Regions from separate parts of the Allobosea sp. GW821-FHT12C12 genome, predicted to be linked through region 1. Evidence: predicted binding sites of a transcription regulator. Region 1 holds the regulator's gene; the other holds the start of a gene.
The links. Region 1 encodes HrcA, which represses chaperone genes, less so after heat shock. Its sites were predicted from a motif close to GTTAGCACTCNCNNNNNGNGAGTGCTAAC; they were not measured.
Positions count from the first base shown of each region.

Region 1 (4,084 bases):
CGGGCCCTTCCGCGTCAGCCGTGACGAATGGAAGGCGTTCCTTCATGAAAGCGGCAAATCGCGTCAGTTCTCGCCCGATGGCTGGGACAGTCCAATCCAGCAGATTTGGGCGGCGAGCTACCGCATGCATCACGATGCCGCCAGGCTCGCCGCCAAACAGACCGGCGACGACGACTACGTGCCAAGCTATCTCGACCTCTTCCACGCCTATCTGTTCGATAGCGCCGAAGCCGCGCTGTTGCTGGCCAAGCTGTCGGCTCAGATCACGAAGGATGGAGGCCTCGACACGCAGGTCGCGGATCAATCGGTCGAGAAGGCGCTCGCCGTCCTGCTCCCCGCTGCGGTGTTCCCCGCCCTCTATGCGGCGCGCTCGGAATTTTTCGGCACCGCACAGGCGCCCGCGACAGTAAGGGAGTTCCTGATCCAGACCGCTGCTGCATTAGGTCAGCGGATGGATGACGCCTTCCGGCTCATCGCCACGCACGCTCCGCAGTTGCTGCCGCCGGTAAAGCCGGAGGCGCCCTTGGACGCCAAGGTCGGAACGACCGAAGGCCTGGGCGACGCCGCAGGCCGCGGCGGCGGGCTTCTCGGGCGCCTGATCGGTGGCGGCGAGGGCGGCTCCGGCGAAGCCGCCTATCGTGCCTTCAACCGCGGCCGGGCAGGCGATTCGCAGGGCAAGAGCCTGCCCTTCGAGACGATGACGCTGGCGGAGGTGATGAAACGGCAAAGAAAGGGCAATCCCGACCGCATCTTCGCGACCGGAAAGTATCAAGTGATTCCCGGGACGCTGGCGGAGGCGGTGGCGAAGCTCGATCTCGATACCAGCCGCCTCTACGACCCGCCGATGCAAGAGCTGATTTTTCGCCAGTATCTCGTCCGGGGCAAACGGATGCGGATCTTCAACTACATTACCGGCAAGAGCAACGATCTCTTCGGAGCTCAGATGGCGCTCGCGCAAGAATTCGCCTCCGTCGGGCGACCGGATTCGGGGCGTTCCTACTACGGCGGGATCGCCGGCAATGCCGCCTCGATCAGGCCATCGCGAAGCGCCGATGTTCTCAGACGCGAACGCGAAGCCTTTGCTTCGAAAGCTCAGGAACTTGGCAACCGCGAGAAAGCGTGGCTCGCGTTGTCGAGCGAATTCTGAGCCTCACCGCCCGCCATCCAGCAGCCGTCCGACCACTTTCGCCGTGTAGTCGACCATCGGCACGATGCGGGCATAGTTCAGCCGCGTCGGGCCGATGATGCCGACGACGCCGACGATGCGCTGCTCGGCGTCGCGGAAGGGCGCCGCGACCATCGAGGAGCCCGACATCGAGAACAGCTTGTTCTCCGAGCCGATGAAGATCCGCACGCCGTCGCCGGCCTCGGCGCGGGCGAGCAGGTCGATGACGTCGGTCTGGGTTTCGAGATCGCCGAACAGGAGCCGGATGCGCTCCAGATCCTCCTGCGCCCGCAAATCCTCCAGCAGATTGGCCTGTCCGCGCACGATCAGATGGCGGTCGCTCGACGGCCCGGACGAGGTGGCGATGCCGCTTTCGACGAGGCGCGCCGTCAGCGCGTCGAGTTCGCTTTCCATCTGCGCGCGGTGCTCGGCGATCTCGCGGCGCAAATCGCCGAGAGTCTTGCCCATGACGCGGGCGTTGAGGAAGTTCGCGGCCTCCGTCAGCGCCGAGGCCGGCAGTCCGGGCGGCAGCGCGAGCAGCCGGTTCTCGATCGTGCCGTCATCGGCGACGAGCACGACGAGCGCGCGGGCCGGGTCGAGCCTGACGAACTCGATATGCTTGAGCCGGGCATTGGCCTTGGTGGTGACGACGACGCCGGCCCCGCGCGAGAGGCCCGACAGCAGCGCCGAGGCTTCAGTCAGCGTGCCGTCGAGCGTGCGCCCGGTCGCGGCGGCCTTCATCTGCGCCTCGATGCGGGTGCGCTCGTCGGAGGTCAGGTTGCCGACCTCCATCATCGCATCGACGAAGAAGCGCAGGCCCCGCTCGGTCGGCAGGCGGCCGGCGGAGGTGTGCGGCGCATAGATCAGCCCCGCCAGTTCCAGATCGGTCATGACGTTGCGCACGGTCGCGGGCGAGAGCGACATCGGCAGCAGGCGGGCGATGTTGCGCGAGCCGACGGGCTCGCCGGTGGCGAGATAGCCGTCGATGATCTGGCGGAAGATCTCGCGCGAGCGCAGATCGGTCTCGATCAGCCCGCCGGGGGATTCCGGCCGCATCGGGGTGTGGGCGCTCATGTCAGGCGGAGATCGGGTTGACCATTTGGGCATTCTCGGCTCGGGCCATGGGGGGATCAAGCGAAAACGAGATGTGGCTACACGCCCTCCCCCTCGGGGGAGAGAAAGAGCCTTTCCTTGCTCCGTCGAGCCCGACCGCCTACAAGCCGCCGACCTCGAAAATCAGGATTTCCCCATGCGACCCTCCAAACGCGCCGCCGACGAGATGCGCAAGGTCACGCTCGAACGCGGCGTCGTGCGCTATGCCGAGGGCTCCTGCATGGTGACGTTCGGCGAGACCAGGGTGCTCTGCGCCGCGACCGTCGAGGAGAAGGGACCGCCCTGGCTGCGCGGCAGCGGCAAGGGCTGGGTCACGGCCGAATATTCGATGCTGCCGCGCGCCACGCATGAGCGCACGCGCCGCGAGGTCACCTCCGGCAAGCCGTCCGGCCGCACGCAGGAGATCCAGCGGCTCGTCGGACGCTCGCTTCGCGCCGTGGTCGACCTGACCGCGATCGGCGAGCGCCAGATCGTCGTCGATTGCGACGTGATCCAGGCCGATGGCGGCACGCGCACGGCCTCGATCACCGGGGCCTGGGTCGCGCTGCACGACGCGCTGAAATGGATGGAGGGGCGCGGCATGCTGAAGGGCGCGAACCCGCTCAAGGATCATGTCGCGGCGATCTCCTGCGGCATCGTCGCCGGCAACCCGGTGCTCGACCTCGACTATATCGAGGATTCCGGCGCGCAGACCGACGCCAATTTCGTCATCACCGGCTCGGGCGGCCTCGTCGAGGTCCAGGGCACGGCCGAGGGCGCGCCGTTCTCGGAGGAGGAGCTTCTGGCGCTGCTGAAGCTCGCCAGGGACGGGGTCGGCAATCTGGTCGCGCTGCAGAAGGCCGCGGTGTCGTGAGATGAGCGGTCGCCGCCTCCTCACCGGAAAAGTCGTGCTCGCGACCCACAACAAGGGCAAGCTCGTCGAGATGCGCGAGCTGATGGCGCCCTATGGGATCGAGCTCGCCTCGGCCGGCGAACTCGGCCTGCCCGAGCCCGAGGAGGACGGCTACATGTTCTCCGAGAACGCCGCGATCAAGGCGGTTGCGGCCTGCAAGGCGTCCGGGCTGCCGGCGCTCTCGGACGATTCCGGGCTCTGCGTCGATGCTCTCGACGGCGCGCCGGGGCTGTTCTCGGCGAACTGGGCGGGGCCGGGCAAGGATTTCAAGCCGGCGATGGCGCGCGTGCTGGCCGAACTCGCCAGGCGCGGCGCGACCGCGCCCGAGCAGCGGCGGGCGCATTTCACCTCGGCTCTGGCGATCGCCTGGCCGGACGGGCATCAGGAGCTGTTCGAGGGCCGCGTCTTCGGCGCGATCGTCGACGCGCCGCGCGGCACGGGCGGCTTCGGCTACAACCCGATCTTCCAGCCCGATGGCTACGCCGAGACCTTCGCCGAGATGTCGACCACGGTGAAGAGCGGAACCGACGAGGCGCTCTCGCACCGGGCGCGCGCCTTCGCGCGGCTCGCCGCCGCCTGCCTGCGGAAACCGGCGTGAGCGCGTCCGCCGCCCTGCTGGAACGGCCCGGCGCGCCCGAACACCCGACCAGCGGCGCGGGATTCGCCGTCTATGTGCACTGGCCGTTCTGCCTGGCCAAATGCCCCTATTGCGACTTCAACTCCCATGTCCGGCTGGTGCCGCCGGACCAAGCCCGCTTCGTCTCGGCCTTCCGGCGCGAGATCGCCCATCGCGCCGCGCTCGCGCCCGGCCGGACCGTCTCCTCGATCTTCTTCGGCGGCGGCACGCCTTCGCTGATGGAGGGGCGGACCGTTGGCGCGATCCTCGATGCGATCGGGGAGCACTGGGCCGTCGA
Region 1 covers NZ_JBXAQP010000016.1:51,397-55,480, reverse strand. The annotation lists gene AC1RRW_RS19340 (hypothetical protein) at 1-1,147, shown strand, start outside; gene hrcA (heat-inducible transcriptional repressor HrcA) at 1,151-2,239, opposite strand; gene rph (ribonuclease PH) at 2,415-3,131, shown strand; gene rdgB (RdgB/HAM1 family non-canonical purine NTP pyrophosphatase) at 3,133-3,768, shown strand; gene hemW (radical SAM family heme chaperone HemW) at 3,765-4,084, shown strand, end outside.

Region 2 (4,084 bases), on a different contig from region 1:
TGCGGCCGTCGAGATCGAACTCGATCACGGCCTGCGACCGGCTGATCGCCGCGACCTTGGCTTCCAGTTCGCGCCGCGCCAGATCGACGGGTGGCGATTTCCGGGATCGGGAGAACATGGCTCGTCTGTTCCTTCGCCAGGCGGGAGCGGATGCGTGTCGCGGGCCTGCAACCTGAGGTAAGTAGTCTCTATCTGTAAAATCGCTCGGAATGGTTGAGGAACTGTGAAGATTCAGCGTCTATTTGCGGAAAATGACCATGTTTCCGCCTAAAATTTCGTTTTTTGTAGAGCAATGAAGGCGGCACGTCCGAACGGCCTTTCAACGCCTGCTCCGGGATTGTGCAACTCAAGATTGATAAATGAAAAGGCCCGGCTTGCGCCGGGCCTCGTCTGTCTGGGCCGGATGGCTGGATCGGAAATCCATGCCGCCACTGGAACCGGGCTTGCCCGGTTCCAGAGATCCAAGGAGGTGGGCGTTTGGATTTCGATCAGAAATCCATGCCGCCACTGGAACCGGGCTTGCCCGGTTCCAGAGCTCCAAGGAGATGGGCGTTTGGATTTCGATCAGAAATCCATGCCGCCCATGCCGCCGCCGCCGCCCATCGGGGGCATCGGCGAGTCCTTCTTCGGCGCCTCGGCGATCATCGCCTCGGTGGTGATCAGCAGGCCGGCGATCGAAGCCGCGTCCTGGATCGCCGTGCGCACGACCTTGGTCGGATCGATGATGCCGGCCTTGACCAGGTCGCCATACACGCCGGTCTGGGCGTTGTAGCCGTAGGCGTATTCCTTCGACTCGAGCAGCTTGCCGACCACGACCGCGCCGTCGTCGCCGGCGTTGTCGACGATCTGCCTGGCCGGGGCCATGATCGCCTTGCGGACGATCTCGACGCCGGTCTTCTGGTCGTCGTTCTGGGTCTTGATCGACTTGACGGTCGAGAGCGCGCGCAGGAGGGCGACGCCGCCGCCCGGCAGGACGCCTTCCTCGACAGCCGCGCGGGTCGCGTTGAGGGCGTCGTCGACGCGGTCCTTCTTCTCCTTGACCTCGACCTCGGTCGCGCCGCCGACGCGGATGACGGCGACGCCGCCGGCGAGCTTGGCCAGGCGCTCCTGGAGCTTCTCGCGGTCGTAGTCCGAGGTGGTCTCCTCGATCTGCGCCTTGATCTGCGCGACGCGGCCCTCGATGTCCTTCTTCTTGCCGGCGCCGTCGATGATCGTGGTGTTCTCCTTCTCGATGCGCACCTTCTTGGCGCGGCCGAGCATGGCGAGCGTCACGGTCTCGAGCTTGATGCCGAGGTCTTCCGAGATCATCTGGCCGGCGGTCAGGATCGAGATGTCCTCGAGCATGGCCTTGCGGCGGTCGCCGAAGCCCGGCGCCTTGACGGCCGCGACCTTCAGGCCGCCGCGGAGCTTGTTGACGACGAGCGTGGCCAGGGCCTCGCCCTCGACGTCCTCGGCGATGATGAGCAGCGGCTTGCCGGTCTGCACGACGGCCTCGAGGATCGGCAGCATCGCCTGGAGCGAGGAGAGCTTCTTCTCGAAGACGAGGATGTAGGGGTCTTCCAGCTCGGCGACCATCTTCTCGGCATTGGTGATGAAGTAGGGCGAGAGATAGCCGCGGTCGAACTGCATGCCCTCGACGACGTCGAGTTCGGTCTCGGCGGTCTTGGCCTCCTCGACGGTGATGACGCCCTCGTTGCCGACCTTCTGCATGGCGGTCGCGATCATCTTGCCGACCGACTCGTCGCCGTTCGCCGAGATGGTGCCGACCTGCGCGACTTCCGCGTTGGTCGTGACCTTCTTGGAGTTCTTCTTCAGGTCGGAGACGATCGCATCGACCGCGAGGTCGATGCCGCGCTTCAGATCCATCGGGTTCATGCCGGCGGCCACCGACTTCAGGCCTTCGCGCATGATGGCGGCGGCGAGAACGGTCGCGGTCGTGGTGCCGTCGCCGGCGGCGTCGTTCTGCTTCGAGGCGACTTCGCGCACCATCTGCGCGCCCATGTTCTCGAACTTGTCGGAGAGCTCGATCTCCTTGGCGACGGTGACGCCGTCCTTGGTGATGCGCGGCGCGCCGAACGACTTGTCGATCACGACGTTGCGGCCCTTGGGACCGAGCGTCACCTTGACGGCGTTGTTGAGGATTTCGACGCCGCGCAGCATCCGGTCGCGGGCATCGGTGGAGAACTTGACGTCTTTGGCTGCCATGAGAGCAACTCCTTGTGGAATTTGGGGAAAGGCGGTCGCAGGCCGGTCAGCCGATCACGCCCATGATGTCGGATTCCTTCATGATCAGGAGGTCCTGGCCATCGATCTTGACCTCGGTGCCCGACCACTTGCCGAAGAGGACGCGGTCGCCCTTCTTGACGTCGAGCGGGGTCAGCTTGCCGGCCTCGTCGCGGCCGCCCGGGCCGACGGCGATGACCTCGCCCTCCTGGGGCTTTTCCTTGGCGGTGTCGGGGATGATGATGCCACCCTTGGTCTTCTCCTCGCCATCCAGGCGACGGACCACGACGCGGTCATGCAAAGGACGGAACTTCATGGTTCTGTCTTCCTCTCGAATCGAATTTTGCTGCGGGCCGCCCGAACGGCGCCCGCGACGGGGCATCCGTTAGCAGTCACGCAAGGAGAGTGCTAAGGGATGGCGCGGAGATAGGCGCGGGCCTCGCCCGAGTCAAGGAAGCATGCGGCGGAAGGTGAATTCCGCGCGCGACACCAGGGCCGGAACGGTCCGCTGCCAAATCCGATACGAACACGCTAGCATGGCGGGATGACGACGCCTTCTTCCCACCCTCGTCCTGATCCCAGGCTCGACGACATCGCCCGCTCCTGCGTCGCGCTGCACGTGCGCATGACGGCGCGCGCCGTGACGCGGGCCTATGACGAGGCGATGCGCCCGAGCGGGCTCAAGATCACCCAGTTCGTGCTGCTCTCGGCGCTGAGCACCGGGCAGTGGAAGTCGGTCACGGAGCTGGCCGAACGCTTCGCGCTGGAGCGGACCTCGCTCACCCGCAATCTCCAGCTTCTGGCGGCGGAAGGGCTGGTGGAACCCGTGATCTGCAAGGGCCGCGCCTCGATCTATGCCGTCACCGACCAGGGCAGGGCGGCGATCGAGGCCGCGATCCCGTATTGGCGGGCGGCGCAGGACCGGATCGAGAGCGGGCTCGGCGAAACGCGCTGGGGCGAGACCCGCGAAGGACTGAAGGCGCTGCGCCGGATCGCGCGCCAGCCGGCCTGACGACGTGATCGAGAGCGGCTTGACCCGCCCGGCGTCCGCTGCCTATAGTGTATCTACACAATAGATGAGCGGACATGGATGGAGCAGACATGGCGCGGCAAATCGGGGTCGTCTCACGCGAGGTTCTGCTGGCGGGGGGCGGCGTCGCCTTCCTGCGCGGCATGCTGGAAGGCCGCCATCCCGGCGCGCCCTTCGCGGCCGAGATGGACTTTGAATTGGCCGAGGTCGAGGAAGGCCGCGTCGTCTTCACCGGCAGGCCCTCGGCCCGCTTCTTCAACCCGCTCGGCACGATCCATGGCGGCTGGACCGCGACGATCCTCGATTCCGCCATGGCCTGCGCGGCGCATTCGACGTTGAAGGCGGGCGAGGGCTACACCACGCTGGAGATGAAGCTGAACTATGTCCGCGCGGTGATGCCCGAGAGCGGGCCGGTGCGCTGCGAGGGCAGGCTGATCCATCGCGGCGGGACGGTTATCACCACCGAGGGGCGGCTGGTCGACGAGCGCGGCAGGCTGCTCGCGCATGGCGCGGAAACCTGCCTTGTCTTCTCGGCGAAGGCGAAAAGCTGAACCTATCGCCGGCTCACCGCGACCGCCCCCGCCACGATCAGCAGCGCCCCGGCATAGGTCGTGATCAGCGGTATCTCGCCGAACATCAGGTAGCCGAGCAGGCTCGCCCAGATCAGCGCCGTGTATTCGATCGGCGCCAGCCGCGAGGCCTCGGCCCGGGCGAAGGCCGAGGTCAGCGACAGGTGCCCGCCGACGGCGAGCGCGCCGGCGAGCGCGTAAGCGGCGAGATCGGCCAGCGTCATCGGCACGAAGGCGAGCGCCGCCGGAACGGCGAGGCACA
Region 2 covers NZ_JBXAQP010000004.1:191,856-195,939, reverse strand. The annotation lists gene AC1RRW_RS07645 (methyl-accepting chemotaxis protein) at 1-118, opposite strand, end outside; gene groL (chaperonin GroEL) at 565-2,205, opposite strand; gene groES (co-chaperone GroES) at 2,252-2,539, opposite strand; gene AC1RRW_RS07630 (MarR family winged helix-turn-helix transcriptional regulator) at 2,768-3,235, shown strand; gene AC1RRW_RS07625 (PaaI family thioesterase) at 3,325-3,804, shown strand; gene AC1RRW_RS07620 (DMT family transporter) at 3,807-4,084, opposite strand, start outside.
Region 2: the regulator HrcA is predicted to act here: its motif matches at 2,608-2,636, upstream of groES (co-chaperone GroES).